2 linked regions of the Piscinibacter sp. HJYY11 genome follow. The protein of the gene in region 1 interacts with the protein of each later gene in a pairwise test. Links are inferred from orthologs where the notes say so. Each region holds a gene or a part of one and is shown in the gene's direction. Other genes may lie near its edges.

Evidence for each region.
Region 2: the proteins of JI745_RS17500 (region 1) and JI745_RS18685 interact in binary tests that used the Escherichia coli proteins (3 or more experiments, as listed by UniProt). The link is inferred for Piscinibacter sp. HJYY11 from one-to-one orthologs.

Annotation. Positions count from the first base shown.
Region 1 is NZ_JAERQZ010000001.1:3,764,631-3,779,570, reverse strand. The notes cover bases 8,272-11,231. They hold JI745_RS17500 (glutamate-5-semialdehyde dehydrogenase), read left to right. Parts: upstream 8,272-9,091; coding sequence 9,092-10,372; downstream 10,373-11,231. Other genes in these bases: queC (7-cyano-7-deazaguanine synthase QueC), read left to right, coding at 11,231-11,231; JI745_RS17495 (inositol monophosphatase family protein), read right to left, coding at 10,375-11,181; JI745_RS17505 (YceI family protein), read left to right, coding at 8,452-9,027; JI745_RS17510 (ATP-binding protein), read right to left, coding at 8,272-8,276. Outside these bases: JI745_RS17550 (branched-chain amino acid ABC transporter permease), read right to left, coding at 1-531; JI745_RS17545 (ABC transporter substrate-binding protein), read right to left, coding at 585-1,790; JI745_RS17540 (ABC transporter ATP-binding protein), read right to left, coding at 1,833-2,537; JI745_RS17535 (ABC transporter ATP-binding protein), read right to left, coding at 2,855-3,625; JI745_RS17530 (IclR family transcriptional regulator), read right to left, coding at 3,637-4,437; JI745_RS17525 (cytochrome b), read left to right, coding at 4,689-5,225; JI745_RS17520 (YceI family protein), read left to right, coding at 5,255-5,812; JI745_RS17515 (YceI family protein), read left to right, coding at 5,853-6,422; more of JI745_RS17510, read right to left, coding at 6,507-8,271; more of queC, read left to right, coding at 11,232-11,989; JI745_RS17485 (helix-turn-helix transcriptional regulator), read right to left, coding at 11,908-12,657; JI745_RS17480 (LemA family protein), read left to right, coding at 12,779-13,372; JI745_RS26450 (M48 family metalloprotease), read left to right, coding at 13,408-14,940. UniProt on the Escherichia coli protein: Catalyzes the NADPH-dependent reduction of L-glutamate 5-phosphate into L-glutamate 5-semialdehyde and phosphate. The product spontaneously undergoes cyclization to form 1-pyrroline-5-carboxylate.
Region 2 is NZ_JAERQZ010000001.1:3,991,913-4,006,871, forward strand. What follows is about bases 5,903-8,881. They hold JI745_RS18685 (sulfate/molybdate ABC transporter ATP-binding protein), read left to right. Parts: upstream 5,903-6,843; coding sequence 6,844-7,920; downstream 7,921-8,881. Other genes in these bases: cysT (sulfate ABC transporter permease subunit CysT), read left to right, coding at 5,903-5,929; cysW (sulfate ABC transporter permease subunit CysW), read left to right, coding at 5,931-6,833; JI745_RS18690 (CysB family HTH-type transcriptional regulator), read right to left, coding at 7,943-8,878. Outside these bases: JI745_RS18650 (NAD-dependent succinate-semialdehyde dehydrogenase), read right to left, coding at 71-1,504; JI745_RS18655 (hypothetical protein), read right to left, coding at 1,620-2,081; JI745_RS18660 (hypothetical protein), read right to left, coding at 2,096-2,638; JI745_RS18665 (sulfate ABC transporter substrate-binding protein), read left to right, coding at 2,867-3,877; JI745_RS18670 (sulfate ABC transporter substrate-binding protein), read left to right, coding at 4,043-5,071; more of cysT, read left to right, coding at 5,096-5,902; preprotein translocase subunit YajC, read left to right, coding at 9,121-9,450; protein translocase subunit SecD, read left to right, coding at 9,499-11,376; protein translocase subunit SecF, read left to right, coding at 11,421-12,455; JI745_RS18710 (DUF1631 family protein), read left to right, coding at 12,498-14,807; JI745_RS18715 (DUF494 family protein), read right to left, coding at 14,882-14,959. UniProt on the Escherichia coli protein: Part of the ABC transporter complex CysAWTP involved in sulfate/thiosulfate import. Responsible for energy coupling to the transport system.

The DNA of each region.
Region 1 (14,940 bases):
CAGCTTGGCGCCCAGGCTCGTCTTCTCGATCAGCGCCCAGGTGCCCAGGCACACGACCAGCGAGGCGACGATCACCCACGCGCGGTAGTTGGGCAGCACCATGAAGCCGAGGTTGGTGGCGCCTTGCAGCGCCTCGGGCACCGAGTACGACTGGCCCGACACGCCGTACTGCTCGCGGAACACGCCTTCGAAGATCAGCGAGATGCCGAAGGTGAGCAAGAGCCCGTAGATCGGGTCGAGCTTGTAGAGGTGCTTGAGCAGCGTGCGCTCGATCACGAGGCCGAGTGCACCCACCACCAGCGGCGCGACGATGAGCGCCATCCAGTAGTTGAGCCCGAACTTCTCGAGCGAGAACCACGCCACGTAGGCGCCGATCATGTACAGCGCGCCGTGCGCGAAGTTCACGATGCCCAAGAGGCCGAAGATCACCGCCAGCCCGAGGCTCAGCATGGCGTAGAACGAGCCGTTCACCAGGCCCAGCATGAGCTGGCCCATGAAGGCTTGTATGGGAATGCCGAAGATTTCAGTCATGGCGGTGTCTTGTTGAATATCGGCGCGGGATCAGCCCGCGCCGTGGCTGGCTCTTACTTCCACAAAGCGCACTTTGATTCCGCTTTGGTCGTCCAGGCGACATCGCCCTTGAAGGTTTCGACGACCTTGTAGTAGTCCCACGGCTCGGTCGATTCCTTCGGCGTCTTCACCTGCATCAGGTACATGTCGTGCACCATGCGGCCGTCGTCGCGGATGTAGCCGCCCTTGGCGAAGATGTCGTTGACCTTGCCCTTCTTCATCTGGGCGAGCACCTTGTCGGCATCGTCGCTGCCGGTCGCCTTCACCGCGGCCAGGTAGTTGAACGCGGCCGAGTAGTCACCGGCCTGGATGGACGAGGGCATGCGCTTGATCTTCTCGAAGAACTTGCGGCTCCAGGCGCGCGTCTCGGGGTCGCGGTTCCAGTACCAGCTGTCGGTGAGGTACATGCCCTGCGTGGCGTTGAGGCCCAGCGAGTGCACGTCGTTGATGAACATCAAGAGGCCGGCGAGCTTCATCGTCTTGGTGATGCCGAACTCGTTGGCCGCCTTGATGCTGTTGATGGTGTCGCCACCGGCGTTGGCCAGGCCCAGGATCTGCGCCTTGCTCGACTGCGCCTGCAGCAGGAAGGACGAGAAGTCACTCGCCGACAGCGGGTGCTTCACCGAGCCCACGATGTTGCCGCCGGCGGCCTTGACCACGGACGAGGTGTCGTTCATCAGCTGCGCGCCGAAGGCGTAGTCGGCCTGCAGGAAGTACCAGCTCTTGCCACCGGCCTTCACGACCGCGTTGCCGGTGCCCTTGGCGAGGGCCACGGTGTCGTAGGCCCAGTGCACGGTGTAGGGGTTGCACTGCTCGTTGGTCAGCGCCGAGGTGGCGGCGCCCACCGAGATGAAGAGCTTCTTCTTCTCGGCCGCGACCTTGGCCATGGCCAGGCTGGTGCCGGAGTTGGTGCCGCCGATCAGCATGTCGAGGCCGTTGGTGTCGAACCACTCGCGCGCCTTGGCGGCGGCGATGTCGGGCTTGTTCTGGTGGTCGGCCGAGACGAGCTCGATCGTCTTGCCGTTGATCTTGCCGCCCGCGTCGGCGATGGCCATCCTGATGGCTTCGACGCCGGCCGGGCCGTCGATGTCGGAGTACAGGCCCGACATGTCGGTGATGAAGCCGATGCGGATCACGTCGCCCGAGATCTGCGCCTGTGCCGGCACGAGTGCGGATGCGCAGGCCAGGGTGGCGGCGGCTGCGATGTTCTTGAGTTTCATCATGTGTTTCTCCTAAGGGTGGTGAGAGACAGAGCGAGCAGGTCAAACGCCCAGGTACTCGTGGAGCTGGGCCATGCGGTCAGGCAGTTGGGCTTGGGTGAACTCCTGGAGGATCCGGCCGTGCTCCATGACGAGGAAGCGGTCGGCCAGCGGCGCGGCGAAGCGGAAGTTCTGCTCCACCATCACGATGGTGTAGCCCTGCTTGCGCAGAGCGACCACCATCTCGGCGAGCTTCTGCACGATGACGGGTGCGAGGCCTTCCGAGATTTCATCGAGCAGCAGCAGCTTGGCGCCGGTGCGCAGGATGCGCGCGACCGCCAGCATCTGCTGCTCGCCGCCTGAAAGCCGCGTGCCCTGGCTGCTGGCGCGCTCTTTCAGGTTGGGAAACATGTCGTAGATCTGCGCGATGCTCATGCCACCCTCGGCCTGCTTGGGCGGCAGCATCAGGTTCTCTTCGCACGAGAGCGTGGAGAAGATGCCGCGCTCCTCGGGGCAGTAGCCGAGGCCGAGCCTTGCGATGCGGTGGGTGGGGAGGGTGATCACCTCCTGGCCCTTCACCTTCACGCTGCCCTTGCGCGAGCCGATGAGGCCCATGATCGCGCGCAGCGTGCTGGTGCGGCCCGCGCCATTGCGGCCGAGCAGCGTGACGACTTCGCCTTCGTCGACGTGGAAGTTCACGCCGTGCAGGACGTGGCTCTCGCCGTACCAGCCTTGTAGTTCTTTGACTTCTAGAAACTTGGTGGGCATCTCAATGGGTCCTTTGCTGCGGACTGCGCAGGCTCGCTGCGGCGGGGCGCCGTGTTCCGTTCATGTCCCCCGAGGCGGGCTGCGCCCGCCTCTCCTCCTTTACTTCACTCCACACGGCGCCCCACCGCAGCGAGCAAGCCACGGCCCTGGCACGCCACGAGCCATGCGTGCCACCGTCGTGCCTGGCCGACGCTGCCGGGTGACCGGCGCAGCGAAGTAAAGGAGGAGGCCAGGCGCAGCCTGGCCGGGGGACATGAGCGGAGCCGGTCACCCGGTAGCGTCGGCTCGCGCCAATCGTCGAAGGGGCAAGCTTCATCTCAATGCGCCCCCTTCAGTTCGACATTCGCAGAGCCCATGTACGCCTCGATCACCGCCGGGTTCTTCGACACCTCGGCATACGGCCCTTCGGCCAGCGTGGCCCCACGTTGCAGCACGGTGATGGTGTCGGCGATGCTGGCCACCACGCTCATGTTGTGCTCCACCATCAGGATGGTGCGGTTGGCTGAGACTTTCTTGATCAGCGAGCGGATGCGGTCCACGTCTTCCAGGCCCATGCCCTGCGTGGGCTCGTCGAGCAGCATCAGCTCGGGCTCCATCGCGAGCGTGGTGGCGATCTCGAGCGCACGCTTGCGGCCGTAGCTGAGCTCCACCGTCGTGTGCTCGGCGTAGCTCTCGAGGTCGACCTGTCGCAAGAGCTCGAGGGCACGGTCGTTCAGCGTGTGCAGCGAGCGCTCGGGCTTCCAGAAGTGGAACGAGGTGCCGAGCTTGCGCTGCAGGGCCACGCGCACGTTCTCGAGCACCGTGAGGTGGGGGAACACCGCCGAGATCTGGAACGAGCGGATGATGCCGCGCCGCGCGATGTGGGCCGGCGCCTCGCCGGTGATGTCGTTGCCGTTGAAGACGATCTGGCCCGAGGTCGGCGTGATGAAGTGCGTGAGCAGGTTGAAGCAGGTGGTCTTGCCGGCACCGTTGGGGCCGATCAGCGCGTGGATGTGGCCGCGCTTGACCTTCAGGTCGACCTGGTTGACGGCGACGAAGCCCTTGAACTCTTTGGTGAGCTTGCGCGTTTCGAGAATGATGTCGCTCATGGGTCGTCGCTTTACTTTTGGGGAGAGGCACCGAGCCGTTCCGAGAGGCGGCGGGCGAGGTCGATGACGGTGTCGCGCTGCTGGGCGACGAAGCGCGGCTTGAGCCCGGCCTTCTGCATGCACACGCCCAGGCCGGCCACGACTTCGCCCGAAGCAGCGCGCACCGGCGCGGCCAGGCAGTACACGCCCTGGCGCACGCTCTCGTCGTCGATGCTGAAGCCGCGCTCGCGGGTTTCGGTCAGCTCGGCCAGCAGGTCGCTGCGGCGCATGGCCGGCAGGTTCATGTAGGCGGGCAGTCGCGCCGCCGGGTAGAGCTGCTTGACCCAGGCTTCGTCGTGGAACGCCAGCATCGCGCGGCCGGTCGCGGCACGGTGGGCCGGCAGGCGCATGCCCACGCTGAAGGCCATGCCGAGCGGGCGCATGCCGTTGCGCACGCCGACGTAGACGACGTCGGTGCCGTCGAGCACCGAGAGGATGAGCGTCTCCTGGGGCACGGTGCCGAGGCTCGCCCACAGGCGCTCGAACTCCTGCGCCGGCGTGGTCGCTTCGGCAAACGCATGCGCGAGACCCATCACGCGCGGGCCGATGTAGAAGGCGCCGTCGTCCTGGCGGCGCAGGTACCCCAGGGCCACCAGGGTGTTGCACAGGCCATGCACACTGCTCTTGGGCAGCGCGAGGCTGGTCGACAGCTTGGCCAGGCTCATCGGGCCACGCTCCTTTTCCAGCAGGTCCAGCAGCGCCATGGCACGCGCCACGGCCGGCACGAGGGCGGGCTTGGCGGTGGAAGGTGCGGTGGCCACGGCGGGTTGCATGCAGGGTTCGATGTTCAGCCAATTGAACGGAATTCAGTTACCTGAACTGCCGAGGGCCGAGTCTAAGAGTGCTGTGCGTCACTGCAAGATGCGCCGAACCCGTCCTAGGGAAAGTCCGCTCAGGGTTTGCGTGTCGGCACTTTTGCGTAAGCCCTCGGTCTGAGCGGACACTCCGGACGTTCAAAAATTTGAAGGCTCACATCAAGGTCGGTGAACGGCTTCGAACGCCGCTTCCGTAGAGTGCCAACCTCATGAACACACCCCGCACCCGCTACAGCACGGTCGCCATTGCCTTCCACTGGGTCCTGGCGCTGGCGATCGTCGGCGCGTTTGGCATGGGCGTCTACATGAGTGACCTGCCCTTCTCCCCGCAGCGCCTCAAGTACTACAACTGGCACAAGTGGGCGGGGGTGACCATCCTCGCGCTCTCGGCCCTGCGCCTCCTGTGGCGCCTGACGCACCGGCCGCCGGCCGACCCGCCCATGCCGGCCTGGCAGCGCGGTGCCGCGCATGCCACGCACTGGGCGCTGTACGCGCTCTTCTTCGCGGTGCCGCTGGTCGGCTGGGCCTACAGCTCGGCGGCTGGCTTCCCCATCGTCTGGTTCGGCGTGTTGCCCTTGCCCGACTTCGTCTCGCCGGACAAGGCCCTGGCCGAGGCGATCAAGCCCTGGCACGCCTACCTGGCGTACGCGTTGGCGGCCCTGGTGGTGATGCACATCGCCGCGGCGCTCAAGCACCAGTTCATCGACCGCGACGGTCTCATCAGCCGCATGTCCCTGCGCGGCTGACACTTCTGCGGTTGAAAGGACCGCTCCAAATGAAAACACTCCTTGTCTCCATGGCGCTCGCCACCCTCGCCTTCGGCGCCTCGGCCCAGCAGAAGCTGGTGCCGGCCCAGAGCGAGATCGCCTTCACCAGCAAGCAGATGGGCGTGCCCGTCGACGGCAAGTTCAAGAAGTTCGACGCCCAAGTGGCGTTCGACCCGAAGAAGCCCGACGCGGCCAAGATCGCCTTCACGGTCGACCTCGCGAGCGTGAGCTTCGGCTCCAGCGAGACCGAGGCCGAAGTGGCCAAGCCCGACTGGTTCAATACCAAGGCCTTCCCGCAGGCGAGCTTCCAGTCGACGGCCGTCAAGGCCACCGGCCCCGGCAAGTTCGAGGTGGCCGGCAAGCTGACGATCAAGGGCGCGAGCCAGAACATCGTCGTGCCGGTCGCGCTGGCACAAGCCGGCGGCACCACCACCGCCACCGGCGGCTTCACGCTCAAGCGCCTCGATTTCAAGATCGGCGACGGTGACTGGAAAGACACCTCGATGGTGGCCAACGACGTGCAGGTCAAGCTGAAGTTCGCCTTGACCGGCGTGGCCCCGCTCTGATTCCCGACCCCTCCCCTCCCCACCAACAGGAAGCTGTTCCATGATCAAGAAGACCCTGCTCGTCACCGCCCTCGTCGCCGTTGCCGGCGTCGCCCAGGCGCAAAGCGCCACCTATGCGATCGACCCGACGCACACCTTCGTGAACTTCGAGGCCAAGCACTTCGGCACCAGCACGCTCCGCGGCCGTTTCGACAAGAAGGAAGGCAGCGTGAGTTTCGACAAGGCCGCCAAGACCGGCAAGGCCGAGATCACCATCGACACCACCTCGGTCAGCACCGGCGTGGGCCCGCTCGACGGCCACCTGAAGAGCAAGGACTTCTTCAACGCCGCCGAGCACCCGACCGCCAAGTTCGTGGGCGACAAGTTCACCTTCAACGGCGACAAGGTCACCACCGTGGCGGGCACGCTCACCTTCCTGGGCAAGACGCAGCCGGTGACGCTGACCGCCACCAACTTCAACTGCTACCAGAACCCGATGCTCAAGCGCGAGGTGTGCGGTGGCGACTTCGAGACCACGATCCAGCGCACGCAGTTCGGCAACAACTACGGCGTGCCGGGCATCCCTGACAACATCAAGCTGCTCATTCAAGTCGAAGCGGTCAAGCAGTAAGCCGCCCGAGCGCCGGGCCGCCCCAAGCCGGGCGGCATCCCCTCGGGGGATCGTGCGCCGTACTCGGCGCGCGAGGGGCTGTCGTCAGGCCGGCACGAGGTGCCTGCGCAGCACGGCGCGCAGGTCCTCGTCCTTGAACGGCTTGGCGAGGTGATCGTCCATGCCCGCCGCGAGGCTCTGTTCGCGGTCGCCTTGCAGGGCATTCGCCGTCAGCGCCACCACCGGCGTGCGCTGCAGGCCCTGCTCGCCTTCGTGCTCGCGGATGCGGCGCGCGGCCTCGAAGCCGTCCATCACCGGCATCTGGCAATCGAGCAGCACCAGGTCGGGCGGTGAGGCGCGGAACGAGGCCACGGCCTGCAGGCCGTCTTCGACCAGCTCGACCGTGAGCCCCATGTTCTTCAGTGCCGCCTCGGCCACGAGGGCGTTGACGGGGTTGTCCTCGGCCAGCAGCACACGCCCTTGCAGCGGCACCCGATCGGCGGCGTCGTCGGGCGTTGCGGGCGCCGGGTTGCGCGCTTCGGGCAGCTCCACCGTCACGGTGAAACAAGACCCGCGGCCCTGCTGGCTGGTGCACACGAGGTCGCCGCCCATCGCGCGCGCGAGCTCACGGGCGATGGTGAGGCCGAGGCCGGTGCCGCCGTAGCGGCGGGTGAAGGAGCTGTCGGCCTGGTGGAAGGCGTCGAAGATGCGCGGCAGCTCGTCGGCCGGGATGCCGACGCCGGTGTCGTGCACCGCGATGCGCGTGCGCGAGCCGCGGTGCTTGGCCACCACCGTCACGGCCCCGGCTTCAGTGAACTTGATCGCGTTGCCGATCAGGTTGTGCAGCACCTGGCGCAGGCGCGACGGGTCGCCGCGCACATAACAGGGCCGCGGCATGTGCAGCCGTGTCGTGAGCGACAGGCCGGACTGGAAGGCGCCCGGCACCGACAGCGACACCACGTCGTCGATCAGCGCAGCTAGGTCGAAGGTCTGCGGCGACAGGCGCACCTGCCCCGCCTCGAGCTTGGAGAAATCGAGGATGTCGTTGATGAGCGTCAGCAGGTGCTCGCCGGCACGCTCGATGAGCTGAAGCTGCTCGTCGGGTTTTTTCTCGGGCTGGATGGCGCCGTCCTTGCGCAGCATGCGCGTGAGTCCGAGGATGCCGTGCAGCGGCGTGCGCATCTCGTGGCTCATGGTCGCGAGGAACTGGCTCTTCACGCTGCTCTGCCGCTGCGCAAGCCGCAGGGCCTCGGCCCGCTCCTCGGAGATGCGGTCGGTGGTGAAGCGCAGCGTGAGCAGCTCGCGGATGCGCGCCTCGGAGCGGCGCGCCTCCACCATCACCAGTGCGAGAAAGACCCACAGGCCCACGCCGGCGAAGAGGCCGTAGCGGGTGCCGGTCAGCATCTGGTCGGCCCCCGCGGGCAGCAGCATCGACAACAGGAAGAAGGCACTCGCGCGGCAGCTCGGCTGCAGCACGAACATGCCGATCGCCGCCACGCCCACCAGCGCGGTGAGCAGCAGCGCGACCACGTGCGGGCTGGTGGTGGCCGGCAGCGAGACCGCGGCCAGGCCCCAGGTGAAGCCGTCGGCGACGAGCGTGGCCTCCAGCCAGCCCCGCCAGGTGCGGTTGCTCGGCAGCGTGGAGCGCACGAACTGGTGGGTGAGCACGAGCCGCAGCACCGAGACCCCGCAGCGCAGCACGAACCAGCCCCAGGCCAGGCGCGGGTCGACATAGGGGAGAAGGCCCACGCACACCAGCAGTGCGAAGCCCATGCCGGCGAGCGTGGAGGTCTGCGCGCGCTCATAGAGCATGGCGGTCTGCGCGTCTTGCACGCGCTGCGCCAGGCTGGCGTCAGCGCCAAGGGCGTCGGCCATGGCCCGATCGACGATGTGCGGTGGCGTTCGCAATTCTTTTGACATCCCCGCCCACCTGCCCATCTACCCTCTGATCAGATTGGCGCATTATCCCGAGACCCCCCGTTTTAGGCACCTGCGGATGACGAGTACTCACATGCCATTGATCACGCTTGCCCACAGTTTGTGCACCGCCATGCGCCGTATTCCCCTCGTGGGTGGGTGCCTGCTCTCGTGGCTGGCCTTTTCTGCGCATGCGCAGCCGACGACCTACCTGCTCGACCCCGGCCACACACGGGTGCACTGGGAGGTGATGCATTTCGGGACCTCGACCAGCCGCGGCCGCTTCGACGACATCCGCGGCAGCCTCGAGCTCGACGCCACGGCCGGCACCGGCGAGGTGTCGATCGAAGTGCGCACCGCCTCGGTCAATACCGGCGTGCCGCCGCTCGACGGGGTGATGCGCCGCAGCTACCTCGCCAGCGAAGCGCACCCGGTGGCGTATTTCGTGGCGAAGCGGTGGCGCTGGCAGCGCGACGCGCCGCTGGACGTGCGCGGCGAGTTCACCCTGCGCGGCGTGTCGCTCCCGCTCAGCCTGCGCGCAGCGCAGCTGCGCTGCTACACGCACCCGCAGCTGCAACGGGAAGTCTGCGGTGCCGACCTCGTGGCAGAGCTCAAGCGCAGCGACTTCGGCATGACCGATGGGCTGCCCTTCATCGGGGACACGGTGCGGCTCCTGATCCAAGTCGAGGCGATCCGCCAGGCGCCTTGAGCAGCCCCTGGACGATGAAGTCCCATGGGGAGCCGTCACCGGCAAACCCTGCAAAAATGCCGGCATGACCTCCACCGATCTCCAGGCCGCCATCGCCCACATGGGCGCGGCCGCGCGTGCCGCCAGCGCGCGCATGGCAGCGGCGTCCACCAGCGCCAAGAACACCGCCCTCACCGCCCTGGCGCGGCGGCTGCGCGAGAGCGCGGCACCGCTGGCCGAGGCCAACCAGAAAGACATCGCCGCCGCTGTTGCCGCAGGCCTGGCCGCACCGATGGTCGACCGCCTGCGCCTCACCGAGAAGGTGATCGCGACCGTGGCCGAAGGCTGCGAGCAGATCGCCGCCATGCCCGACCCGGTGGGCGAGATCACCGGCGTGAAGCGCCGCCCGAGCGGCATCAGCGTCGGGCAGATGCGCGTGCCGCTGGGCGTCTTCGGCATGATCTACGAGAGCCGGCCCAACGTGACCATCGAGGCCGCGTCGCTCGCCATCAAGAGCGGCAACGCCTGCATCCTGCGCGGCGGCTCGGAGGCCATCCACTCCAACCTCGCGCTGTGGAAGCTGGTGCAGGCCGCGCTGACCGAAGCCGGCCTGCCGGCCGACGCGGTGCAGCTGGTGCAGACCACCGACCGTGCCGCCGTGGGCCACCTCATCGCGTCGCCGGAGTCGGTGGACGTGATCATTCCGCGCGGCGGCAAGGGCCTCATCGAGCGCATCAGCCGCGAGGCGCGTGTGCCGGTGATCAAGCACCTCGACGGCAACTGCCATGTGTATGTCGACGCTGAGGTCGACCTCGAGCTCGCGCTCAAGGTCACCGACAACGCCAAGACGCAAAAGTACAGCCCCTGCAACGCAGCCGAGTCGCTGCTGGTGCACGAGGCGGTGGCCGCACGGTTCCTGCCGAAGATCGGCGCGGTGTTCGCCGCCAAGGGCGTGGAGGTGCGGGGCGACACCGCCGTGCTGGCGCTCTTGAAAGACGTGCCGCAGGCCAAGCTGGCCGAAGCCACCGAGCAGGACTGGAGCGAGGAGTACCTCGCGCCCATCATCAGCGCCAAGGTGGTGAAGAGCCTCGACGAAGCCATCGCCCACATCAACCGCTACGGCTCGCACCACACCGACGCAATCCTCACGACGAACCATCCGAATGCGATGCGCTTCCTGCGCGAGGTCGATTCGGCCAGCGTGATGGTCAACGCGAGCACGCGATTCGCCGACGGCTTCGAGTACGGCCTGGGCGCCGAAATCGGCATCAGCACCGACAAGTTCCACGCCCGCGGCCCGGTGGGGCTGGAAGGGCTGACCTCGATGAAGTGGGTGGTGCTCGGCCAGGGCGAAGTGCGCACCTGACGCTACAGCAGCGCGCCCCACACGGCGCGCCACAGCGGCTCGCTCACCGCCGACAGCAGCCCCAGCCCGTCATCGGCCGCGCGGTACGCACGGCCGTCGTAGCGTGCCACATGGCCGCCCGCCTCCTGCAGCAGCAAGGTGCCGGGCACGTGGTCCCACGGGAGCGTGCGGTAGAACATCGCGAACTGCTGCCGGCCGGTGATGATGGCCGGGTACTCGACACCCGCGCAGCGCGCACCCGGCAGTGCCTCGCCCACCCGCCCGAGCTTCGCCTCGACCTGCTGCCGGAGCCCCGCCGGCAGGAACCGGGTGAGCACGGCGCCTCGCGCTTCGTGCAATGGCACGCGTTCCGCCGGCACCTGCATGCGCTGCCCATCGCAGAAGCAGCCGCTGCCACGCTGCGCCCGCCAGCGCTCGCCCGAGACCGGGTTCAGCACCCAGGCGCCGACGGCCTCACCCTCGACCAGCAGCGAGGCCATCACCGCAAACACCGGCCGCCCCGCGACGAAATTGGCCGTTCCGTCCAGCGGATCGACCAGCCACACCACGCCCCGGTCCAGCCCCTGCAGCAAGGCCGGGTTGGCCGCGCAGGCCTCTTCGCCGACCACGCGCGAGCCCGGCCAGAGCGCGAGCAGGCCCCGTTCGATGAGGGCCTCGGCCTCGCGGTCGGCGACGGTGACGATCTCGTCCTTGGCCTTCTCGATCACATCGCCTTCGCGCAGCTGCCGGAAGCGCGGCATCACCGCCCGTTCGCTGGCCTCGGCCAGCAGCGGCAGCACGTGGTCGAACACCGAATCGGGGGAGGCCATGGGGCGAAATCATCGCACCTGGCGTGGAGCGCCTCGCTACCATCACCCGATGACCAAGCCACGCCGCGCCCTCGTTCTCTTTTCCGGTGGGCAGGACTCCACCGTCTGCCTCGCGTGGGCGCTGTCGAACTTCCACTACGTCGAGACCATCGGCTTCGACTACGACCAGCGCCACGGCATCGAGCTCGAGTGCCGGCTCGCCGTGCGCTCGCAGCTCTATGCCAACTTCCCGACCTGGGGCGGCCGCCTGGGCGACGACCACCTGGTCGACCTATCGCTGCTCGGCCAGCTGTCGGACACGGCGCTCACGCAGCAGCGTGCGATCGAGATGACGTCCACCGGCCTGCCCAACACCTTCGTGCCGGGCCGCAACCTCATCTTCTTCAACTTCGCCGCCGCCGTGGCCTACCGCCGCGAGCTCGACGTGATGGTGGGCGGCATGTGCGAGACCGACTACTCCGGCTACCCCGACTGCCGCGACAACACGCTGAAGGCGCTGCAGGTCGCGCTGAGCCTCGGGCTCGACACGCCCATGGGCATCGAGACGCCGCTCATGTGGCTCGACAAGGCGCAGACCTGGGAGCTCGCGGCCACCCTGGGCGGCGAGTCGCTGATCCGCCTGATCGTCGAGCACACCCACACCTGCTACCTCGGCGACCGCAGCCAGCGCCACGAGTGGGGCTACGGCTGCGGCCACTGCCCCGCGTGTGCGCTGCGCATGCGCGGCTACAAGGCCTGGCGCTCGCGCAACCCGGCGCCGCCGTCGCCCTCGGGCTTCGACGCCACCGACCGCATGGACCTGCGCTGACCGAGCCAGCGTGACCACGCCTTCGCACCCGAAGGCGTGAGCGAGATGGCACGCGAGTCGCCCGCGCGGCGCACCCAGCCTTGCGCCAGCGCATGGTCGAGCAAGGCCACGGCGAAACTCCCGGCCAGGTGGTCGCGCCGCTCCGACCAGTCGAGGCACGCATAGGCGAAGCGCCGCCCCGCCGCGGGCACCTCGACACCCAGTTCTGCCATCTCCTCGCGCCCACGCTCGCTGAGCGCGAACTGCCCGTCGGCCGGCAGCAGCGTGCCGCACGCCAGCAGCCCCTCGAAAAGCTGCACGCCGAGCTCGCCCGCCAGGTGGCCATAGCAGGTGCGTGCGGCCTTCAGCGGCTTGTAGGCCCCACGCTCCCACTTGTCGGCCGCGGCGCTGCGCTCGGCCACCAGCGACAGCGCCTCCAGCGCATGTGCGATGTCGGCATCGGCGAGTCGGAAGTAGCGGTGCCGGCCCTGCGTGCGCGCCACGACGAGCTCGCTCTCCAGCAGCTTGGCGATGTGGCTGCTCGCGGTCTGCGCCGTCACGCCCGCGGCTCGCGCCAGTTCGCCGGCCGCGATGAAGCTGCCGCCCATCAGCGCCGACAGCATGCGGGCGCGCGTGGGATCGCCGATCATGGCGGCGATGCGGGCAAATCTGGGCTCGGGTGCGCTCATGGGGGTGTGTCGGTTCACACGGATCATGCCTCCGGCAGGTGACCAGATGCTTCGAAGGCGGTCGAACCGAGAGGGCCTTGTCGTAGAGTCCGCTCGCGTCCAACTTGGGAAGGAGGTCGACATGACAACCGTGCAGTACGTGAGCATCTTCGTTCTTGCCGTGCTGGTCTTCTGGGGTGTCGGTGCCTACAACCGGCTCGTGCGCCTGCGCAACGTCATCGCCAATTCGTTCGCGCAGATCGACGTGCAGCTCAAGCGCCGCTACGACCTGATCCCCAACCTGGTGGAAGTGGCGCGCAAGTACGCCGCCCACGAGCGCGAGACGCTCGAGGCCGTGACGGCCGCGCGCAACCAGGCCAAGTCGGCCGCCGACGTGGCGCGCAGCCACCCGGCCGCCGCCGGTGCGGTGACGAGCCTCGCCGTCGCCGAGCAGGTGCTCACGGGCGCGATGGGCCGGCTGATGGCGGTGGTGGAGGCCTACCCCGAGCTCAAGGCCGACCAGAGCCTGCGCGAGCTGGCCGAAGAACTCACCAGCACCGAAAACAAGATCAGCTTCGCGCGCCAGCTCTTCAACGATGCCACGCTCGACTACAACAACGCGGCGCAGCAGTTCCCCACCAACCTGATGGCCAGCATGTTCGGCTTCCGCGAAGCGGCCATGATGCAGGCCACCACCAGCGAGGCCGAGCGCGCGCCGGTGCGGGTGCAGCTCTGAGCATCACCGGACACCGCTGAGCGGGGCCGCCCGCCATGCGCTTTCGCGATCAGCAGGACGACGCCCGCCGTGCCACGCAGCGGCTGCTGGCGCTCTTCGCGCTGCTGCTGCTCGGCCTGGTGCTTGCCGTCAACGGGCTGCTGCTGGGCGTGTGGTGGGCCATCGGCTGGCTGCTCTCGTGGGACCTCGCCCTGCCGCCGCTCTTCATCGAGACCAACACCACCGTCGTGCTGCTCTTCGTGCTGGGCGGCGCCTGGGTCGAGATCGGCCGCCTGCGCGAAGGCGGCGGCGCGCACGTGGCGCGATGGGCCGGGGGCCGTGCGCTCACCGACGCGCGCCAGCTGAGCGAGCGCCGCCTGCTCAACATCGTGGACGAGATGGCGATCGCCAGCGGCCTGCCCAAGCCCGCCGTCTACCTGCTCGACCGAGAAGACGCGATCAACGCCTTCGCCGCCGGCTGGTCGCCCGACGATGCGATCGTGGCCGTGACGCAGGGCGCGCTCGACCGGCTCACGCGCGACGAGCTGCAGGGCCTGGTCGCCCACGAGTTCGGCCACATCCACCAGAACGACCTGCGGCTCAACATGCAGCTGCTCGCGCTGGTGTGGGGCCTGTCGCTGGTGCACGGCTATGGCCACAAGCTGCTGGAGGCCGACGACGCGGGCCGGCGCTCGGCCTTCGGCCTGCTGGTGGGCCCGGTGTTCGTCGCCGCGGGCCTGCTGGGCTGGCTCGCGGGGCAGCTGCTGCAGGCGGCGGTGTCGCGCCAGCGCGAGCTGCTGGCCGATGCCTGCGCGGTGCAGTTCACCCGCAGCCGCGACGGGCTCGGCGGTGTGCTGCGCAAGGTGTGGCACCAGGCGCAGCACTACCAGGACCAGCTCGCGCGCGTGCCCGCCCGGCTGCTGGCCGCGATGCTGCTGCAGGCGCCGGCCGACTGGCTGGCCACGCACCCGCCCTTGCCGGAGCGCCTGCGCCGGCTCTACGGCCGCGCGGTCGACCCGCTGCCCGCACCCCGGCTCGACCCGGGCATGCAGGACCCCGAACCCGCTCGCATCAGCGCCCCGCCCCAGCCCGCCGGTGCACTGGCCGCCGCCGGGCCGATCGCCGCCGCGGCACCCATCGCCTATGCTGCTCCCATGACCTCGCCCGACGAACCCGAGCCCGCCGCCGCCCCCCCCGAGCCACGCGCCTACAGCGCGCAGGACGAACGGGACGCGATCGACCGGCTCTCGCGCCTCAACGGCCCCGGCGAGCTGCGCGCCGCCGTCCTCGCGCTGCTGGCCACGCCGGGCAGCCGCCGCGAGCGCCGCGCCTGGCAGGACGAGACCGCCGGACTCAGCACCGCACGTGAAGTGCGCGACGACGTGAAGAAGCTCGGCCCGGCCACCCGGCTGCCCTGGCTCGAGCTGCTGCTGGCGCGTGTGGCCAAGGCGCCGCTGCCGGATCGCCAGCACCTGATGGCCGCCGCGCGCCGCGTGATGGCCGCCGACGGCCAGATCCGCCCCATCGACCGCCTGCACTGGCTGCTGATGCGCCAGCGCCTGGGCGAAGAAACGCCCGTGCCGACCTCT
Region 2 (14,959 bases), 230 kb from region 1 along the record:
GGCTGCTGATGAGAATGATTCTCATCAAATCGGCCGATGGCAGCCATAGCCACCACCGGCCGGAGCGGGGTCAGAGCCCGGTCTGCGTCACGAACTTCGCGTTGAGGTAGGCGTTGATCGCATCGCTGCCGCCTTCGGTGCCGTAGCCCGAGTCCTTGATGCCACCGAAGGGCACTTCGGGCAGGGCGAGGCCGAAGTGGTTGATCGAGACCATGCCGCTCTCGATCGCGCTGCCGATGGCAGTGGCGGTCTTGAGCGACCGGGTGAAGGCATAGGCCGCCAAGCCGAACGGCAGGCGGTTGGCTTCGGCGACCACCTCGTCATAGGTCTTGAAGGGGAGGATCGGCGCGATGGGGCCGAAGGGCTCTTCGTGCAGGATGCGGGCATCGGCTGGCAGGTCGGTGAGGACCGTTGGCTCGAAGAAGTAGCCGTCGCCTGTACCGCGCTTGCCCCCGAGCGCCACCTTCGCGCCCTTGGCCACGGCATCGTCGACGAACTGCTGCATCGCCTCGACACGCCGGCTGTTGGCGAGCGGGCCCATGCGTGTGTCCTTCTGCAGGCCGTCACCCACCTTGATCTGCGAGGCCGCGGCGACGAAACCGTCGACGAACTGCGGGTACACCGACTCATGCACCAGGAAGCGAGTGGGCGACACACACACCTGCCCCGCGTTGCGGAATTTCGCGCCGGCGAGTTGCTTGGCGGCCGAAGCGACGTCGGCATCGTCGAACACGATGGCCGGGGCGTGGCCGCCCAGCTCCATCGTGATGCGCTTCATGTGCTGGCCGGCAAGCGCCGCGAGCTTCTTGCCGACCGGCGTGGAGCCGGTGAAGGTGATCTTGCGGATGACCGGGTGCGGGATCAGGTACTCCGAGATCTCGCTCGGCACGCCGAACACGAGGTTGATCACGCCGGCCGGCACACCGGCGTCGGCATAGGCACGGACCAGCGCGGCGCAGCTCGCGGGCGTCTCTTCCGGCCCCTTGAGAATGACCGAGCAGCCGGCGGCGAGCGCGGCCGAGACCTTGCGCACCGCCTGGTTGATCGGGAAGTTCCAGGGCGTGAAGGCGGCCACCGGGCCCACCGGCTCCTTGATCACCAGCTGGCTCACGCCCTCGGCGCGCGGCGGCACGATCTGCCCGTAGGTGCGGCGCGCTTCCTCGGCAAACCAGTCGATCAGGTCGCCAGCCGACAGGGCTTCCATCTTGGCTTCTGCCAGCGGCTTGCCTTGCTCGAGCGTCATCAGCTGGGCGATCTCGTCGGCGCGCTCGCGCATCAGGTTGGCGGCCTTGCGCAGCACCTTGTAGCGCTCGAAGGGCGACACGGCCTTCCACTGCTTGAAGCCCTTGTCGGCGGCGGCGAGCGCACGGTCGAGCTCGGGGATGCCGGCGTGGTGCAGGCGGGCCAGTGCCTTGCCGGTGGCGGGGTTGAGGATGGGCTCGCTCTTTCCGCTGGTGCCAGCGGTCCATTCACCGTCGATGAACAGGGAGACGTCTGTGTACATGGGGAGTCCTGGGCTGAATGCGGGAGAGAGGTGGCACGCGGCCACGCGGAACCATGATTGTTCCGCGTCTCGGAAGCCCGGGTTGTCGCTCAGGTTGCGGCCTGAGCCGGCCGCGTCAGCGCTTCGGGGCGGGCGGTACCGGGGCGGGTGCCGTGCGCGAGGCGGCTGCGGCCGGCACGGGCGCCGCGGCAGGGGCGGCCGGGATGGCCGGGGCCTGCGCCGCTGCCGGCGCCTCGGCGCTGGCCGGCTCCGCCGCCGTCGTGGCCGGCACTTCCTGCCAGGGCGAGGGGCAGGAGGTCACGTAGGGGTAGTACATCTGCGCCTCGCGGCAGTAGTACCAGAAGTGGGTCTGCTGGGCGGCGCTCGGCTGCACGAACAGCGGTTCGGCCGGCGGCTGCACGACCACCGGCCGCTGTACCACCAGCGGGCCCCAGTAGCCAGGCCACCAGAAGGGGCCGCCGATCCACACGCCGACGCGGGCGCGCGGGTGGGCCTCGGCCAACGCCGGGGCCAGGCTGGCGGCAAGCGCCGTGGCGAGGACGAGAGACTTCAGCGGCAAGGCGAGGCGGATGTTCATCACGGGCTCCTCGTTCAGCGTGCGGGCGGCGGCGGCTGGATGCCGGCCGGCGGGCGCGGCGGTGCGGGCGGCACCGCCGCAGGCGCGCTGCGGTAGCCGGCGTAGCCGACGCCAGGGACCTGGTTGCCCTTGGCGTACATGCACTGCGAGTAGGCGATGTCGTAGCGCCGCTGGGCACTGCCGGCCGCATGGTTGCTCTGGTCGGACCCGACGGCGGCGCCGGTCATGCCGCCCACCGCGGCCCCGACGCCTGCACTGCCATGCGTGCCGCCGATCAGCGCTCCGGCGGCGGCGCCGAGCACCACGCCGGTGGCGGTGGCCGCGGCGAAGCGCTGGGCCGCGGCATCGCTGCCCGGCCCGCCGATGCGGCTGTGCGCCCAGTCACGGCAGAGCTTGTCGTCGGCGACGAAGACTTCGAACGGCTTGTTCGGCCCGGGCATCACATGGGTGCTCGGGCCGGTGGGCATCTGGGCGCAGCCCACCAGCGACGCCGCCGCCAAGGCAGCCAGCGGCCAGGCCGGCGAGCGGGAAAGGCGGGGGGTTCGCGCAGGGCTCATGGGGTTCACCTGTTCATCCTTGTAGGCTGAAGAACGAGCTCCGCCAAGCCGACGTTGACGTCTTTACATGCCGGCGGCACCGGGGGTTCTTCCTTCCTCTGGCTATGAGCTTGGTGCGATTTGGTCTTAGTTGGTTCGCGCGCAAGCAAGCGCCGAATTCTTCGTTCTCCCGCAGAAGGACAGTCCCTAGCATGCCGGCATTCCTGCTTTCATACCCACCACAACACCATGAAGACCAAGATTCGCACCCTGCTGGCCACCACCGCGCTGGCCTTTGCTGCTGGGGCCTCGTTCGCAAAAGACGTGACCATCCTCAACGTCTCGTACGACCCGACCCGCGAGCTCTATCAGGAGTACAACGCCGCCTTCGCCAAGTACTGGAAGGCCAAGACCGGCGACAACGTGATCGTCAAGCAATCGCACGGCGGCTCGGGCAAGCAGGCCCGCTCGGTCATCGACGGCATCGACTCCGACGTGGTGACGTTGGCGCTTGCTTACGATATCGACGAGATTGCTGAAAAGGCCAAGCTGCTCGTCCCTGACTGGCAGAAGCGCCTGCAGCACAACAGCTCGCCCTACACCTCGACCTACATCTTCCTGGTGCGCAAGGGTAACCCGAAGGGCATCAAGGACTGGGGTGACCTGATCAAGCCGGGTGTCTCGGTCATCACCGCCAACCCCAAGACCTCGGGTGGCGCACGCTGGGGCTACCTCGCCGGCTACGGCTGGGCGCTGCAGCAGCCGGGCGGCAACGAAGCGAAGGCCAAGGAGTACATCACCAAGCTGTTCCAGAACGTGCCGGTGCTCGACTCGGGCGCCCGTGGGTCGACGGTGACCTTCGCCGAGCGCGGCCAGGGCGACGTGCTGCTGGCCTGGGAAAACGAGGCCCACCTGTCGCTGAAGGAATTCGGTGCCGACAAGTTCGACATTGTGTACCCGCCGAGCAGCATCCTGGCCGAGCCACCGGTGGCCGTGGTCGACAAGGTCGTCGACAAGAAGGGCACCCGTGCCGTGGCCCAGGCCTACCTGGACTACCTGTACACCCCGGAGGGCCAGGAGATCGCCGCCAAGAACTTCTACCGCCCGACCGACCCGAAGGTCGCTGCCAAGTACGCGAAGCAGTTCCCGGCAGTGAAGCTCTTCACCATCGACAAGCTCTTCGGCGGCTGGGCCAAGGCGCAGAAGACGCACTTTGCCGATGGCGGCGTGTTCGACCAGATCTACACGAAGAGCAAGTAAGGCCCCGTTCCGCTGCGACGTTTGGGCTCCATGGCCCGGAAGGCGAAGAGGTCGCTTTCCGGGCCTTCTTAGTTCGGCAAACGAATAAGCAAACTCGCAACTTGTTGTTTTGCGTCTCAATTTGAAGCCTTAGCATCGGCTTCTTTCATTTGCGAGCCCTCCGTCATGCGCTTTCCTCATGTTGTGTCCCGGCGTTCGGTCCTGAGTCTGGCGGCCGCATCGGCTGCGTTGTCGGTGGCGCCGAACGTCCGCGCTGCTGGTCCGACCCTGCTCAACGTGAGCTACGACGTGGCACGTGAGCTGTACAAGGAGATCAATCCGGCCTTCATCAAGCACTGGAAAGCCCAGACGGGCGAAGACGTGTCGGTCAACCAGTCGCATGGCGGCTCGAGCAAGCAAGCTCGCTCGGTGATCGACGGGCTGGAGGCCGACGTCGTCACGATGAACCAGTCGAGCGACATCGACGCGATCGCAAGCAGGGGCAAGCTGATTCCCGCTGACTGGGCCAAGCGCCTGCCCGACAACAGCGCGCCCACGACGTCGACCACCGTGATCCTGGTCCGCAAGGGCAACCCGAAGGGCATCAAGGACTGGGCCGACCTCGCCAAGCCCGGCGTGAGCGTCGTCATCCCCAACCCCAAGATCACCGGCAACGGCCGCTACACCTACGTGGCCGCCTGGGGCGCGCTCGTGAAGGGCGGCGCGACGCCTGCGCAGGCCCGCGAGACGGTGCAGAAGATCTTCGGCAACGTGCCGGTGTTCGACGGCGGCGGCCGTGCTGCCACTACCACCTTCGCCCAGCGCAACATCGGCGATGCGCTGTGCACCTTCGAGAGCGAGATCAACCTGATCAAGCAGGAGTTCGGCGACAACTTCGACGTGGTCTACGCGAAGTGGAGCATCCTGGCCGAGAACCCGGTGTCGGTGATCGACAAGGTGGTCGACAAGAAAGGCACGCGCAAGCAGGCCGAGGCCTACCTCAAGTTCCTGTGGAGCGACGAGGCGCAGGAGATCGCGGCCAAGCACCAGATCCGCCCGCGCTCGGCCAAGATCCTGGCCAAGTACGCGAAGGACTTCCCCAAGATCAACACCTTCACCATCGACGAAGCCTTCGGCGGTTGGACGAAGGCACAGAAGGATCACTTCGACGACGGCGCCATCTACGACCAGATCCTCGCGGCCATCAAGAAATAACGAGCGGCGCAGACCGCAGGCTCCATGATTCTTTCGCGCACTCTGCTGCGGCGGCACTCCGTGCTGCCCGGCTTCGATCTTGCTCTCGGCTTCACGGTGCTCTACCTGAGCTTCATCGTGCTGATCCCGTTGGCGGCGGCGTTTCTCAAGACCTTCACGATGACGTGGCCCGCCTTCTGGGACGCGGTGGCCACGCCGCGGGTGATGGCCTCGTACCGGCTGACCTTCGGTGCCTCCTTCGCCGCAGCGCTGCTCAACGCGGCCTTCGGGCTCATCGTGGCCTGGGTGCTCGTGCGCTACGAGTTCCCGTTCAAGCGCATCGTCGACGCGCTGGTGGACCTGCCCTTCGCCCTGCCCACCGCCGTGGCCGGCATCGCGCTCACGGCGCTCTATTCGGGCAACGGCTGGATCGGCCAGCACCTGCCGTTCAAGGTGAGCTTCACGCCGCTGGGCGTGTTCGTCGCGCTCACCTTCATCGGCCTGCCCTTCGTCGTGCGCACGCTGCAGCCGGTGCTGGAAGACATGCACAAGGAACTGGAAGAGGCCGCCGCCACGCTCGGGGCCTCGCGCTGGCAGACCTTCCGCCACGTGATCTTCCCGATCGTCTCGCCGGCGCTGCTGACCGGCTTTGCGCTCGCCTTCGCGCGTGCGCTCGGCGAGTACGGCTCGGTGATCTTCATCGCCGGCAACATGCCGATGGTCTCGGAGATCACGCCCTTGCTCATCATCACCAAGCTCGAGCAGTACGACTACACCGGCGCGACCGCGATCGCGGTGGTGATGCTGGTGGCCGCGTTCATCATGCTGCTCACGATCAACCTGCTGCAGGCCTGGGCGCGAAAGCGCCAGGGGCGATGACATGAGCGCCGTGCCCCTGAACACCCCTGTGCCGCGAGCCGGCGTGCCCGTGCGCCAGACGCACTCGGCCACGGCCGAGCCGGCGTGGCTGCGCCGCACGCTGATCGCGGTGGCGCTGATCTTCCTCACGCTCTTCCTCTTCGTGCCGCTGGTGTCGGTGTTCTTCGAAGCCTTCAAGAAAGGCTGGGAGACCTACCTCGCCGCGATCCTCGAGCCCGATGCGCGCTCGGCGGTGTGGCTCACGCTCGTGGCCGCTGCCATCTCGGTGCCGCTGAACCTGGTGTTCGGCCTCGCCGCCTCGTGGGCGATCGCGAAGTTCGACTTCCGCGGCAAGAACCTGCTGCTCACGCTGATCGACCTCCCGTTCTCGGTGTCGCCGGTGATCTCGGGCCTGATCTTCGTGCTGATCTTCGGCCTGCAGGGCTGGTTCGGGCCATGGCTGCGCGAGCATGACCTCAAGGTGATCTTTGCGTTGCCGGGCATCGTGCTCGCCACGGTCTTCATCACCTTCCCGTTCGTCGCACGCGAGCTGATTCCCTTGATGCAGGCGCAGGGCGTCGAGCAGGAGGAGGCGGCCCGCGTGCTCGGCGCCTCGGGCTGGCAGATCTTCTGGCGCGTGACGCTGCCCAACGTGAAATGGGCGCTGCTCTACGGCGTGATCCTGTGCAACGCGCGGGCGATGGGTGAGTTCGGCGCGGTGAGCGTGGTGTCGGGCCACATCCGGGGGCAGACGAACACCATGCCGCTGCACATCGAAATCCTCTACAACGAATACCAGTTTGCGGCGGCGTTTGCCGTGGCCTCGCTGCTGGCCGGGCTGGCCCTGGTGACCCTGGTGCTGAAGTACCTGGTCGAGCAGCGCGTGAAGGCGCAGAAGCGCGAAGCCGAAGGCCGAAGCGAATGAAGGACATGACATGAGCATTGAGATCCGCAACCTCAACAAGGCTTTCGGCAAGACCGTCGTCTGCGACAACATCAACCTCGACATCCCGTCGGGCGAACTCGTCGCACTGCTCGGCCCGTCGGGCTCGGGCAAGACCTCGCTGCTGCGGATCATCGCGGGGCTGGAGCGGCCGGACTCGGGCTCGGTGCTCTTCCATGGTGAAGACGCGACCTACGACGACGTGCGCGACCGCCACGTCGGCTTCGTGTTCCAGCACTACGCGCTCTTCGGCCACATGAGCATCTTCGAGAACGTGGCCTTCGGCCTGCGCGTGCGCCCCAAGGCCACGCGTCCGAGCGAAGCCAAGATCAAGGAGAAGGTGATGGAGCTGCTCAAGCTCGTGCAGCTCGACTGGCTGGCCGACCGATACCCGCACCAGCTCTCGGGCGGCCAGCGCCAGCGCATCGCGCTCGCACGTGCGCTCGCGGTCGAGCCCAAGGTGCTGCTGCTCGACGAGCCCTTCGGCGCGCTCGATGCCAAGGTCCGCAAGGAGCTGCGCCGTTGGCTGCGCCGTCTGCACGACGAGATGCACGTGACCAGCGTCTTCGTCACGCACGACCAGGACGAGGCGATGGAAGTCGCCGACCGCGTGGTGGTGATGAACCTCGGCAAGATCGAGCAGGACGGCTCGCCCGACGAGGTCTACGACCGCCCGGCCACGCCCTTCGTGCTGCAGTTCCTCGGCGACGTGAACCTCTTCCACGGCCGCTTCGGTCATGCGCCGGGGGGCAACGTCGATGCCAACGACGTGAGCTACGTGCGCCCGCACGAACTCGAGATCGTGGCCACGCCGTCCGAGGGCACGCTGGCGGTGACGCTCTCGCAGGCACTCACCGTCGGCCCGCAGACGCGCATCGAGTTCAAGCGTCTGGACGACGGCAGCTACGTCGACGTGGAAATGGCACGCGCCGACTACAGCGCCCTGCGCGAGAAGCTCGGCCTGGGCCCGGGCAGTCAGGTGTTCCTGAAGCCGCGCCGCGTGACGCGATTCCTCGCGGGCGGCCAGGGGCCGCAGACCGAGCAGGTCGACCCGGCCGCCATGATCTGAGGCTTGGCGCCGGGAAGGCGCCTCACTCGCTCGCGAGTTCGCCCCGCATTGCCGCTTCGACCACATCAGGCTTGAGCGGCGAGGCGAAGGTCTCGATGAAGTCGTAGACGAAGGTGCGCAGGAAGCTGCCGCGCCGCACGGCGAGCTTGGTCAGGTTGACGGCGAAGAGATCGCGGGCGTCGATCGCGCGCAGGTTGCGATCGCGGTCTTCGTCGAAGGCGATCGAGGCCACGATGCCGACACCCAAGCCGAGCTCGACGTAGGTCTTGATCACGTCGGCGTCCATCGCGGTCAGCACGAGGTCGAACTCCAGGCCGGCGGCCTGGAAGGCTTCGTCGATGTGCATGCGGCCGGTGTAGCCGGTGCCGTAGGTGATGACCGGGAATTGCGCCAGCCGCTGGAGCGTCAGCGGTCCGCCTTCCAGCAGTGGATGGCCCGGCGGCACGATGACGCTGTGGGTCCAGCGGTAGCAGGGCAGCGTGACCAGCGCGTCGTACTGCGCCAGCGCCTCGGTGGCGATGCCGATGTCGGCCTCGCCCGAAATGAGCATCTCGGCCACCTGCTTGGGAGAACCCTGGTGCAGGTTGAGCGTGACCTGCGGGTAACGCTGGCGGAAATCACGCACCGCGCTCGGCAAGGCGTAACGCGCCTGCGAATGCGTGGCCGCGATCGACAGGCGGCCGTGCACGGCCTGGGTGAACTCTTCGCCGGCGCGCTTGAGATTCTCGGCATCGTTCAGCATGCGCTCGACGATCGGGGCGACCACTTCGCCCACCGCAGTAAGCGAGGTGAGGCGCTTGCCGGCGCGCACGAAGAGGTCGACGCCCAGCTCCTCTTCCAGTTCACGGATCTGGCGGCTCACGCCCGGCTGGGACGTGTGCAGCACCTTGGACACCTCGGTGAGATTGAAGCCGCAGCGAACGGCCTCTCGCACGGAGCGAAGCTGCTGGAAATTCATGTAGGTATGCGGGAAACGGGAGTGGACGGCAGTATGGTCAGCAGGCGGTATTTGCGGAACAACTTAAAACTGCTTTTCTTATCCGGAAAAAGATTAAGGGCCGCTTGGCCGGAACCTCTTTCCACGCCGCGGGTCTGCGCCCAGGCCCCCATCGCTGCCCCTGGGTGAGGGGCATACAATTCCAAGCTTTCACTTCGGCGGGCGCCATCCAGCGCGCTTTCAGCCCCAACGAGGATCCACACGTGTTCATTTCCGAAGCCTTCGCACAAGCGGCCCCGGCGGCCGGCGCCTCCGATCCGCTGGGTGGCCTGACGGGCATGCTGCCCATCATCCTGATGTTCGTGGTGCTGTACTTCGTGATGATCCGCCCCCAGATGAAGCGGCAGAAGGAACACAAGGCCATGATCGACGCCATCGCCAAGGGCGACGAGGTGGTGGTCGCCGGTGGCGTGCTCGGCCGTGTGACCAAGCTCGGCGACAGCTTCCTGCATGTGGAAGTGGCCAACAACGTCGAGATCCAGGTGCAGCGCGGCGCGGTGGTGCAGGTGCTGCCCAAGGGCACCTTCAAATAAGACACACACAGACAAGCCGGCGCGAGCCGGCCTCGTGAAAGACACGACATGAACCGCTATCCGTGGTGGAAATACGCGATCCTTGCGGTCGCCTTGCTGGTCGGGCTGATCTACACGCTGCCCAACTTCTTCGGCGAGGCGCCGGCGGTTCAGGTCAGCAGTGGCAAGGCCACGCTCAAGCTCGACAGCGCGACCGCCCAGCGGGTCGAGCAGATCCTCAAGGCGGCGAACCTGCAGCCCGACTTCGTCGTCTTTGAAGGCAACAGCGTCAAGGCGCGCTTCTCCGACGGTGATGCCCAGCTCAAGGCCAAGGACGCCTTGGCCAGGGCGCTCAACCCCGACCCGACCGACCCGAGCTACATCGTCGCGCTCAACCTCCTCTCGCGGTCGCCCAAGTGGCTGACCTCGATGCGCGCCCTGCCCATGTACCTGGGCCTGGACCTGCGCGGCGGGGTGCACTTCCTGATGCAGGTCGACATGAAGGCCGCGCTCACGAAGAAGATGGAAGGCACGGCCACCGACATCCGCTCGCAGCTGCGTGACAAGAACCTGCGCTATGCCGGCATCAGCCGCGACGGCAACACGGTGGAGATCCGCTTCCGTGACCGCGAGACGCTGAAGGTCGGGGCCGACCTGCTCTCGCAGATGACCGACCTGCAGTGGACGCAGGTGCCCGACGGCACCGACATCAAGCTCATCGGCACGTTGAAACCCGAGGCCGCGCGTGCGGTGCAGGACGCCGCGCTCAAGCAGAACATCACCACCCTGCACAACCGGGTGAACGAGCTCGGCGTGGCTGAGCCGGTGATCCAGCAGCAGGGCGCCGACCGCGTCGTGATCCAGCTGCCCGGCGTGCAGGACACCGCCAAGGCCAAGGACATCATCGGCCGCACGGCCAACCTCGAATTCCGCCTGGTCGACATGTCGGCCGAGGCGCGAGCTGCTACCGAAGGCACGGGCCCGGTGCCCTTCGGCCGCGAACGCTTCACCGTCGGCCGTGGGGCGCCCGTCGTCACCTACAAGGAAGCGGTCGCCACCGGCGAGATGCTGACCAACGCGCAGCCGCGGCCCGACCAGAACAACCAGCCGGCGGTGTCGGTGAGCCTCGACGCCAAGGGCGGCCGCCTGATGCGTGAGATGACGCGCAACAACGTCGGCAACTACATGGCCGCCATCCTGTTTGAGAAGAACAAGGGCGAGGTGCTGACGGTCGCGCGCATCCAGAGCGAGTTCGGCAACGACTTCCAGATCACCGGCATGGGCACGACCGAGGCCGCCAACGACCTGAGCCTGCTGCTGCGCGCCGGATCGCTGGCCGCGCCGATGGAGATCATCGAAGAGAGCACCATCGGCCCGACGCTCGGCGCCGACAACATCGCCAAGGGTTTCAACAGCGTGATCTACGGCTTTGCGGCGATCGCGGCGTTCATGTGCCTGTACTACCTCTTGTTCGGCCTGTTCTCCACGCTTGCGCTCGGGTTCAACCTGCTGCTGCTGGTGGCCGTGCTGTCGATGCTGCAGGCCACGCTCACGCTGCCCGGTATCGCGGCCATCGCGCTCACGCTCGGCATGGCCATCGACGCCAACGTGCTGATCAACGAGCGGGTGCGCGAAGAGTTGCGGGCCGGCGCTTCGCCGCAGGCGGCGATCAACGCTGGATACGAGCGTGCGTTCGCCACCATCCTCGACTCCAACGTCACCACGCTGATCGCCGGCATCGCGCTTTTCGCCTTCGGCTCGGGCCCGATCAAGGGCTTCGCCGTGGTGCACTGCCTGGGCATCCTGACCTCGATGTTCTCGGCCGTCGTGTTCTCTCGCGGCCTGGTGAACCTCTGGTACGGCCGCCAGAAGAAGCTCAAGAGCGTGTCGATCGGGCAGGTGTGGAAGCCCAAGGCCGTGCCGGCCGAGACGCCGGCCAATCCGTGAGCCCGCTCGTCAGAGCGCAACAAGAACACAACCGGACCTGAGCAATGGAGTTCTTCCGCATCCACCGCGACATCCCGTTCATGCGGCATGCGCTGGTGTTCAACATCATCTCGGCCGCGACCTTCCTGCTGGCCGTGTTCTTCCTGGTCACGCGCGGCCTGCACCTGTCGATCGAGTTCACCGGCGGCACCGCGATTGAGGCGCACTACAAGCAGGCCGCTGACATCGCTAAGGTGCGCCACACCGTCGAGGCGATGAACGTCGGCGAAGTGCAGGTGCAGAACTTCGGCGACACCCACAACGTGCTGATCCGTCTGCCGGTGCGTGGCGACGGCAAGGTCGGCGACGTGGTCGAGAAGGTGTTCGCCGAGCTGTGCAAGGCCGAGTCGGGCACCGTGTCGCGCCGGGCCGTCACGACGGACAAGGGCGAGGTGATCGACAAGCCGGTCTGCGACGCCAACGGCGCCGAGCCGGTGGTGCTGGCCCGCAGCGAGTTCGTCGGCCCGCAGGTCGGGCGTGAGTTGGCTGAAGACGGCGCGAAGGCGCTGGCCTTCGTGGTCATCGGCATCATGATTTACCTGGCGTTTCGCTTCGAGTGGAAGTTCTCGGTGGCGGCGATCCTGGCGAACCTGCACGACGTGGTGATCATCCTGGGCTTCTTCGCCTTCTTCCAGTGGGAATTTTCGCTCTCGGTGTTGGCGGCGGTGCTGGCCGTCCTGGGTTATTCGGTGAACGAATCGGTGGTGATCTTCGACCGAATCCGTGAAGCGTTCCGCAAGTACCGCAAGATGAACACGCACGAGGTGATCGACCATGCGATCACCAGCACGATGAGCCGCACCATCATCACCCACGGCAGCACGCAGATGATGGTGCTGTCGATGCTGATTTTTGGTGGTCCGACGCTGCACTACTTCGCCATTGCGCTCACGATCGGCATCTGTTTCGGGATCTATTCCTCGGTGTTCGTGGCCGCCGCCATCGCGATGTGGCTGGGTGTGAAGCGCGAGGATCTGGTGAAGTCCGGCCCCTCGAAGGACGTCGATCCGAACGACCCCAACGCCGGGGCGGTGGTGTAGAGTAGGGCCATCCCTTACCGAGACATTTCGACCAACCGTCACATGGCGACCGCCGCCGATTCGTTGGCCCTGGCCGCCCAGGCGCGGCGCTCCTACGTGGAGCGCCTGTTGAGCGGTGTGCCCAGTGTGGTCCACGCGGTTGAAGAAGGGGCGCGATTGCTGGCCGGGCAGACCGCCGAGCACAGCATCCAGTACAAGCGGCGCGACGTTGCGGCGGATCTGCGCAAGTCGGCGCCCAACTGGATCAGCGGGATCATTGCCGCGCTGCGTAGCTCTCTCGTGAGCGGTGTCGTGTCGGCTTCGCGCCCGGGTGACCTGCCTCCCCCAGGGCGTAGCAACTCAGGAATGTCGTTGGTCGATGACGACACCATCGAGGTCGAGATCCTCAGCTCCCGGTTGGCGTTGGCGATGATGGACCGCGCTTCGTGGGAGTTCACCGATCTGCGTTCTCGCATGTCGGCGCTCGAGAAGCGCGATGAACTCGACGCCAATGACGTGCTGCGGCCCCATGTGCTGGCGCGCATCCTCACCGGCGCGTGGCGCGGTGCCTCGCTGAGCCAGGATGCCTGGCGCACGCTGCAGGCGGTGTTGCACGAAGAATTCGCGCACTTCGCCGAAGAGGCCTATCACGAGACCAACCGCTGGCTGATCCAGCAGCGGGTCCTGCCGGATATCGACCTTCGGCCCTTCATTCGCCGTACGCGCAACTCGTACGGTGTGCCGATCCCGGCAGGGGCCACGCCCAGCGCGCCGGTGCCGGCGGCCACGAGCGGGCATGGCCGATTGGGGAATGTGGGTGAAGAGACACGCCTGATGACGCGGGCCGGCGGTTTTGCGCGAGGCTCCGACCACGCAGAAGCAGTCCTGGGCCGTCTCAACCGCCTGATCGGTCGCCAGGTGCCCGACTTTGCCGGCACAGCCCAGATGCCGCATCAAGCCTCCGCCGGCTTGAAGGCTGCCATCAACGAAGCGCAACAGGGTATCCAGCGCCGTTTGGTGACGACCAGCGGCGCGGCCGTGCAAGCGGATGGCGCCCGTGTCGCCGAAGGCCCGGTCAGCACGCCGGCATTGCTGGAGGAACTGCACCAGCGCAAGCAGGCGCTGAAACAGGCAGCTTCCACGCCCGTCGAGCGCGCCACGATCGAGATCGTCGCCTTGTTGTTCCAGAGCATCCTGATGGAAGAGCGTATCCCGGCGGTGGTGCGGGTCTGGTTCGCGCGTTTGCAAATGCCGGTGCTGCGGGTGGCGGTGAGTGAGCCCGATTTCTTCGCCACCGTGGACCACCCGGCGCGTCGCCTGATCGACCGCATGGGTGCGTGCGTGATGGGGTTCGACTCCACCAGCCGCGCGGTGGCCGACACGCTCGAGAAGGAAATCAAGCGCGTCGTGCAGGTCGTCGAGGCCTACCCCGACACCGGCCGGCGTGTGTTCCAGACCGTGCTCACCGAATTCGAGAAGTTTCTCGAACACTATTTCAAGAACGAGAACGAGACCACCCGCAAGGGCGTTTCGCTTGCGCAGCAGGTCGAGCAGCGTGAAACCCTGGCGATCCAGTACACGATCGAGCTGCGCAAGATGCTCAACGAGGTGCCGGTGCAGGAGGGTGTGCGCGAGTTCCTCTTCCACGTGTGGGCCGACGTGATGGCGATGACCGCGGTCAAGCATGGGCCGCAGGGCAACGAAACCAAGGCGATGAAGCGCGTGGCGGCTGACCTCATCTGGTCGGCCAGTGCCAAGGTCTCGCGCGAAGAGCGGGCGGAGGTGATCCGCCGGCTCCCTCCGCTGCTGAAGACGCTGCGCGAGGGGATGGACCACGCCAACATCTCGGGCGACAAGCAGGACGAGCACATCCAGAAGCTCAACAACTCCCTGGCGGCAGCCTTCACGGCCAAGACGGCAACCATTGCACCGGAGCGCCTTGAGGAGCTGATGGCACGCCTGGAGACGCTCGAAGAGCTGCTGCCGGAGTCCGACGACATCGAGATCGATGAGTCGATGGTGCTCGACCTGTCAGGCCATGAGAGTGCCGAGCTGGAGGTGGTCGGCGAGGGCGGCTCCATGGCCACCCCTGCCATGCTGGCCTGGGCCAAGGAACTGCAGGTCGGCGGCTGGTACATGCTGGACTATCGCAACCGCAACGAGGCGGTGCAGTTGGTCTGGCAGGGCATGCGCCGGCAGTTGACCTTGTTCGTGTCGCCGCACGGGCGCGGCATCCTGTTCCAGCAGAACCGCTTGGCGGCATTCCTACAGGCCGGCCTGCTGGTCCCGGCGCAGGACGAATCGCTCACAGTGCGCGCCACGCGAAGTGCTCTGGCAAAGCTCGACGTCGACCCGACACGATTGCTCAACTGAGCATTGATCACCTGCCTCGGCAAAAGCAAAGCCGCCTTGAGGGCGGCTTTGTTGCGAAGGCGCCTCGCCCGAGGTCAGTGGATCAGGCGGTCTTCTTCGGCCACGAAGAGCTCGTCGAGGATCAGCGCGTCCGGCTCTTCCCCAAGGCTCCA